DNA from 3 places in the uncultured Blautia sp. genome. Region 1 is predicted to be linked to each of the others. Evidence: riboswitches for the same ligand, from Rfam matches in the RefSeq annotation. Region 1 holds a riboswitch; each other region holds the start of a gene.
What was found. Region 1 has a riboswitch for FMN ahead of RDS42_RS05770 (ECF transporter S component). Riboswitches for the same ligand answer to the same signal wherever they lie in the genome.

Region 1 (2,269 bases):
ATTGCTGATATCAAAATACTCTCCCTGTGCCTCATACAGCCGAAACACTTCGATTGCGTCTTTCGTATCTCCCGGATAGATTTTCTTCATATATGGATTTTTTTCAAACATAATATCAAGATTCTTTTTTCCGATGTTCTTTATTTTTCCACGCAGAGACACCGCAATTTTGTCTTTTGTTGCGGATATTGCCACATACTGCTGCTCCATTAACTGGTCATAAAATGTTTTTCCCGTTGCTGTAAGGAAATACACACCTTCTTCATCATAGTACATCATATCTATGATTCTTGTCTGAGGATGTCCATCTGAACCTATCGTTGCAACTGTTGTTGAATGAATTTCATCCACCAGAAGTTCAAGATAATCCATTTTTGTCATTTCAAAGTCTCTCCTTTCAGTATCGGTGTAAGTTTTTTATATATCATCATGGTAATTGCTCCAATTACCAAGCCTTTTAAGATATTAAACGGCAATGCATTGAATAGAACAACGTCCAGCTTAGTCTTAATAAATGGCAGAAATTCGCCAAATGATGCAATCAGCTGCTCCAGAGGCATAAATGTTTCAAACAGTGAAAGTAGAATAAAATAATTTGCAATCGCTGCCGCTATTCCCATAACCACACTTGAAATAACACATGCCCACCTCGCCATTTTCTTAGTCTTTTTGTATTTGTATATAAAACCGGCAGCCAGTACATAGGATGCCCCCATTAGGAAATTGGCAAGTTCACCAATTCCTCCTGTTGATGTTGACAGAAGCTGTAATATATTTTTTATCAATTCTATCATCACTCCTGTAACCGGTCCAAACGCAAACGTCCCAATCAGTGCAGGTAAATCTGACAGATCCATTCGTGCAAATGATGGACTCAAAGGAACCGGAAACTCTAAAAATGCCAACACATATGATATAGCTGCCAGTAGAGCTGTCATTGTTATCGTTCTTGTAGAAACTAAATTTTTTCTTGTTTTAATAGTTGCTGTATTGTTACTCATAAATCTCCTTTTTGTGAGATATGCCTGAATTTAAAACAGCCCGCAGGACGGGATTCCCTGCGGGACTTGTTTTATCATATCTTCTCTCATCCGGACTTTACCGTCGGTTATGGAATTGCACCATATCAGCTTTTGCTCGCAGACTATACTGCCGGTCAGGAATTACACCTTGCCCCGAAGACTGTAATTTTTTCTGTTAATTATCTTTAAAATTCATAAGGTGGATTTCCAGAGAAATCTGCGATTAAACCATGCGGATTTTCAAGATAGAATACCTCAAAAATAGGATTATCTGCTGTCTGATACTGTCCCTTAACGATAGGATTGTTCATGCATCCTTCCTTTACACTCTTGTTGTCCTCAAATACTGCTTTGCCATGAAGGCGAATCCATGCGTATTCAGGGGAAGATACTGATACTTCTACTTCAGGATTTGCTAACATATCCTTGTAAACATCCTTTGTGTTGTTAGTACAGAACCAAAGCTTTCCGTCCTGCTCAAAACAGAACATGAATGGACGGCATTTTGCCTTTCCATCTCTTCCGACGGTTGCTAAATACTGAACCGGGTTTTTCTGTAAAAATTCTACTACTTTCTGCATTTTAAATTACCTCCTTGATATGTTGTAACAATGATTATTACATCTTGTAGCTATACAATATCATTCGTTTAATGTAATGTCAATAGTTACATCAAGCTTTTTGTAACTTTTTTGTTACAACTCCTTTTGAAGATTTTACATTGATTATGAAAAACAAAAAGGCTCCGGAAATTGTGATGGTATAATCACTCATCCGAAGCCTTCTGTAGGCTACTCTTCCTCTGTATACACTGCAATATCTTTTTTCACATCAGCAAGTGTCATTTCTGAAAGTTTTTCCTCCATTGCCTTCTGTACTTCTAACAGTCTCTTATCAAGAACATGGTGAATATTCTTTCCTACCGGACATTTCTGATTGGGATTCTCATGAAAATGAAACAGTTCTTCATCTGGTGCACATTCCACTGCTTTATACACATCAAGGAATGTAATCTGCTCCAATGGTCTGGTAATTGTCACACCGCCTGTCCCTCTTGCAACTTCAATAAGACCAGCAGCCTTTAATTGTTGCAATATTTTACGAACAATCACCGGATTAGTTCCAATGCTTGCTGCCATAAAATCACTAGTCATCTTCTGATCTGAAAATGTATCTATACAGGCAAACATATGGATTGCCATTGTAAATCTGCTTGAAATCTGCATTATAAACACCTCTCTTTGACA
Region 2 (2,269 bases), on a different contig from region 1:
GACAATCCGAATCCAAATGCACTGGTGGGAGTGCTGATCTCGCTTTTATGTGCTTTTACGGTAGCGGCTCTGGGCGGACTGATCTACAGTGTACTTACCATTACTCTCAGAGTAAATCAGAATGTAACCGGTCTGGCTCTTACGATTTTTGGTACCGGATTCGGAAACTTCTTCGGAGGATCCATTTCCAAGCTTGCCGGAGGTGTGGGACAGATTTCTGTTAAAGTAACAGGAAGTGCTTATACGGCAAAAATTCCAGGATTATCCAAGATTCCGGTTCTGGGAGACCTTCTGTTCAGCTATGGATTTATGACATACCTGTGTATTATCGTGGCAGTGCTTCTGTCGGTGTTCCTGTTTAAGACAAGATATGGACTGAACCTCCGTGCCATCGGAGAGAATCCGGGAACTGCTGATGCAGCCGGTATCAACGTAACCAAATATAAATACCTTTCCACTTGTATCGGTGCAGGGCTTGCAGGTCTGGGCGGTCTTTACTTTGTAATGGAATACTCAGGCGGAACCTGGACAGACAATGGGTTTGGAGACAGAGGCTGGCTGGCAGTTGCCCTTGTTATTTTTGCACTGTGGAAACCGATTAATGCCATCTGGGGTGCGTTTCTGTTTGGGGCGCTCTACATTCTGTATCTTTACATCCCGGGTCTGGGAAGAAGCATGCAGGAAGTATTTAAGGCTCTGCCTTATGTGGTTACGATCATCGTTCTTGTATTTACCAGCTTCCGTAAAAAGAAGGAGCACCAGCCTCCGGCAGGTCTGGGACTTCCGTACTTCAGGGAAGAACGTTAAAAAAGTATTGCAAATACATTTATACGGCAGTATAATAAAGCATATAAAAGGAAATTCTTCGGGGCAGGGTGACTGTGATCTGCATAAGGCAGAAAGCGGAATTCCCTACCGGCGGTATAGTCCGCGACCCGCTATAAGCGGTTGATCTGGTGACCGGCAGTATCCGGAATTCCAGAACCGACAGTAAAGTCTGGATGAGAGAAGAACACGCTTGCTTTTACGTGCTCAGTGCCCCGGGAATATTTCCCGGGGTTTTTGCTGTTCAGGAAATCATGATATGCTGCAGGAACTTTCCTGAGCGGCAAAACGCTCCACCAGTATACAGCCGGATATATGCGGAATATGCTTTCTTATGGCAGTCTGCGTCCCGTATGCAAAGTGGAGCAACCTGAGAGGAATTTTCTTTGAGAAGAAGGTCGTTATTCAGGACCTTCAAAAAAGAAAAGGAGAGATAAAGTATGAGTGAACAGGTTTTAAGAGGTGGGAACGTAATGGAGAGAAGCCGGACAAGGACATTGACACAGATCGCTATGCTGGGCGCTGTGGCAGGCGTACTGATGAATTTTGAGTTTCCCATTCCGTTTCTGGCTCCATCGTTTTATCAGCTTGATTTTTCGGAGATCCCGGTTCTGATCGGAAGCTTTGCCATGGGACCTGTGGCAGGTGTGGTGATCGAACTGGTGAAGATCCTGGTACATCTTGTGACAAAGGGAACTATGACTGCAGGTGTGGGCGATGTGGCAAACTTTATTTTTGGCTGTGCCTTTGTGATTCCAGCAGGTCTGATCTATCGTTTCCGCCATATAAAAAGCAGAAAACATGCTGTGGAGGGAATGGCAGCAGGAACTGTTCTTACAACTGCAGCTGCCTGTCTGATGAACGCTTTTGTACTTCTTCCGGCGTATGGCAAAGCTTTTGGAATGCCTGTGGAAGCATTTGTTGAAATGGGGGCAGCCGTAAATCCGTCTGTAAACAGCCTGCTTGGGTTTGTGGCAATGATCATTGTTCCTTTTAATCTGTTTAAGTACACACTGACTTCCATGATCGTGTTTTTTATTTATAAAAGGATCCGTGTGATTTTAAAAGGCGACTGAAAATAATATGCTGAAATAAAGGGAAGACAATCAGGGCTGAGGCTTTGGTTGTTTTCCTTTTGGTGAGAAAGGAGAAAAACTTGTCAGCCTCAGACAGGATGACAGGATTCTATGTAAATATATGGTTAAAGCAAAAAAGGCATATTTTCATCTTCCCGGTTTGTTTGAGTTTTATGATCTGTATGGTGTGTTTCTGCCATTATTTCGCGGACACAGAGAATATTTTTACGATTGGTGTGACATAGGCTCTGTATACGGAGCTCCGGCAGATTGTATCTGGGGCGGCGGCCGTGTAGAAGAAGGAGATCATTCTCCCCAGGAGGTTCTGGACTTAATGCGGAAACATGGGATCTCAGCCCGTCTGACCT
Region 3 (2,269 bases), on a different contig from region 1:
TAAAACGGGAACGCCTCAAACGCAGCTATCATGCGACAGCCGGAAATTTGGAGGAATATCTTGATAAGCTGGAAAAGACCACCCTGCGGGAAAAACTCAAAAAAGCAAAGACGGTGGTTTCAACACAAGAGGTCTCATCTCATAAAAGAGGGTTGGAACGATGAAGGGCGGGCATAACAAAAAATCCGTCCGCGTCGAATTTGTCATGTCCGAAGCGGAGGCCGAACTGGTAAAAGAACGCATGGCGGAACTTGGCATTACCAACCTGTCGGCATATCTGCGAAAGATGGCCGTAGACGGTTACATCATTCACCTTGATATGGGAGATATTCAGGAAATGATCCGGCTTCTCCGCATTTGTTCCAATAACTTAAACCAATATACCAGACGAGCCAATGAGACCGGTAATATTTATGCCGCAGATATAGATGACATCCGCACCCGTCTGGACAGCCTTTGGGATGGCATGGACAAACTGATCCGGGGATTTGCAAACATTTCATAAACAGCCGGAAAGCCGTTGCTTTCTTTTTGCCGTCACGGTAAAATTTTTATAAGGGCAGATACCCTTCTGAAAGGAGGCAAAGCGTATGCGTTTGATAGGTAAATTACTGGCACTTCCCTTTATGCTGGTTACGGGGATTCTTTATCTGGTATGTAAATTTTTAGTGGTTCTTTCCGGTGCGGTACTTGGGATTCTTTCCGGGATCATCTTTCTGGCGGCATTGGTGCTGTTCTTTGTCGCAGGATTTTTGCCGGGTCTTGCATGGCTTATGATCGCCTTTCTTATCAGTCCATACGGTCTGCCTCTGGCGGCTGCATGGCTGGTAGGGATCATTGGCGGGGCAAACAGTGCCTTAAAGGATTTTATATTTGGTTAAGCAGATTTGGCGGGGCGCATAGGAAGCCCCGCTCTTTTTCTGCAATTATAACTTCTTTGATTGGCGGGATTTTATTGAGAGATACAATCCCTGTTTATTATCATGCTGCCTCTTATGCCAGGGAAAAAGACGAACTGGATCAGCTTCAATGCTCATGTGTAAAAGTAACATGGTAATTGAATTGATGGTAAGTCCCATTTCATAAAATGCAAGTTTCCGAAATATTTCCGAACTCTCTTCAACTCATTGCTTCCCAAAATAGTTGATGTTATAATTGCAGGGAAAACAACTGAATAAAAGTGTCTTCGGGGCAGGGTGAAATTCCCGATTGGCGGTAAAGTCCGCGAGCGTAAAACGCACGATTTGGTGTAATTCCAAAACCAACAGTATAGTCTGGATGAAAGAAGATATGGTTAGATTTCCGCAGATTTTGAGAGGGTTACTTTCTTTTCTGTGGCCTAATTATAATGCTAACACCTGAAAGACATTTTTCTTTTGGGTGTTAATTTTTTGCCACGGAGGAAAGCAATTATGAACAGTAAAACAAAAAGAATCACAGTTATTGGTATGCTATGTGCGATTACTTATGTCACTATGGTTGTTGGCAGGATTCCTATTATTCTATTCTTAAAGTATGATCCATCCGATGTTATTGTAACTTTGGGCGGCTTTATTTGGGGGCCGATGACTTCCTGCATTGTATCTGTTATTGTAGCAACCCTTGAAATGATTACAGTAAGCGATACCGGAATATTAGGTTGTATTATGAATATCGTACAAACACTATCTTTTGCGTGTACGGCATCTGTCATTTACAAAAAAAAGCACACTTTATCTGGTGCAGTGATTGGTCTGGCATCGGGATGGCTAATAACGGTTATCGTTATGCTGTTGTGGAACTATTTGGTAACGCCACTTTATATGGGGTATCCAAGAGAAGCAGTTGTAGAATTGTTACTTCCTGCCTTTCTTCCATTTAACTTATTGAAAGGTGGGTTAAATGCGTCCATTACATTTTTACTGTATAAGCCCATAGTTACCGCTTTGAGAAAAAGCGGATATGTTGCTACTTTGGAAAATGAAGCAAGACAAAAGCATACTGGTCTGCTTATGCTGGCAAGTTTTATTATAGTAACTTGTGTTTTGATTATCCTGTCAATGAATGGGATTATATGAGGATTGAAATGAAAGAAAAAATAAATGAGCCTATTTACACACTAACAGGGATCGTTATACATGGCCGAGGTATTGGAAAGCATGTGGGGACACCTACCGCAAACATAGAAATAGCAAAAAATACATTTTTGCCAAAGACAGGGGTGTATGTGGCAGATATTATTTAAGTGGCAAGATATATTATGGTGTTACCCATATTGGGACGCGCCCTA

Region 2: it holds a riboswitch for FMN, as region 1 does, so the genes downstream of both, RDS42_RS03330 (ECF transporter S component) here and RDS42_RS05770 (ECF transporter S component) in region 1, are expected to answer to the same signal.
Region 3: it holds a riboswitch for FMN, as region 1 does, so the genes downstream of both, RDS42_RS06030 (ECF transporter S component) here and RDS42_RS05770 (ECF transporter S component) in region 1, are expected to answer to the same signal.

What each region holds. Positions count from the first base shown of each region.
Region 1 covers NZ_CABVDF010000051.1:10,428-12,696, reverse strand. The annotation lists gene RDS42_RS05775 (4Fe-4S binding protein) at 1-381, opposite strand, end outside; gene RDS42_RS05770 (ECF transporter S component) at 378-1,001, opposite strand; FMN riboswitch at 1,076-1,187, opposite strand; gene RDS42_RS05765 (pyridoxamine 5'-phosphate oxidase family protein) at 1,208-1,603, opposite strand; gene RDS42_RS05760 (Rrf2 family transcriptional regulator) at 1,814-2,248, opposite strand.
Region 2 covers NZ_CABVDF010000021.1:18,684-20,952, forward strand. The annotation lists gene RDS42_RS03325 (ABC transporter permease) at 1-807, shown strand, start outside; FMN riboswitch at 858-1,017, shown strand; gene RDS42_RS03330 (ECF transporter S component) at 1,266-1,901, shown strand; partial or broken gene RDS42_RS03335 (hypothetical protein) at 2,023-2,269, shown strand, end outside.
Region 3 covers NZ_CABVDF010000055.1:2,750-5,018, reverse strand. The annotation lists gene RDS42_RS06045 (hypothetical protein) at 1-164, shown strand, start outside; gene mobC (plasmid mobilization relaxosome protein MobC) at 161-505, shown strand; gene RDS42_RS06035 (CD1845 family protein) at 591-881, shown strand; FMN riboswitch at 1,179-1,294, shown strand; gene RDS42_RS06030 (ECF transporter S component) at 1,413-2,057, shown strand; gene RDS42_RS06025 (riboflavin kinase) at 2,066-2,224, shown strand; gene RDS42_RS14995 (riboflavin kinase) at 2,182-2,269, shown strand, end outside.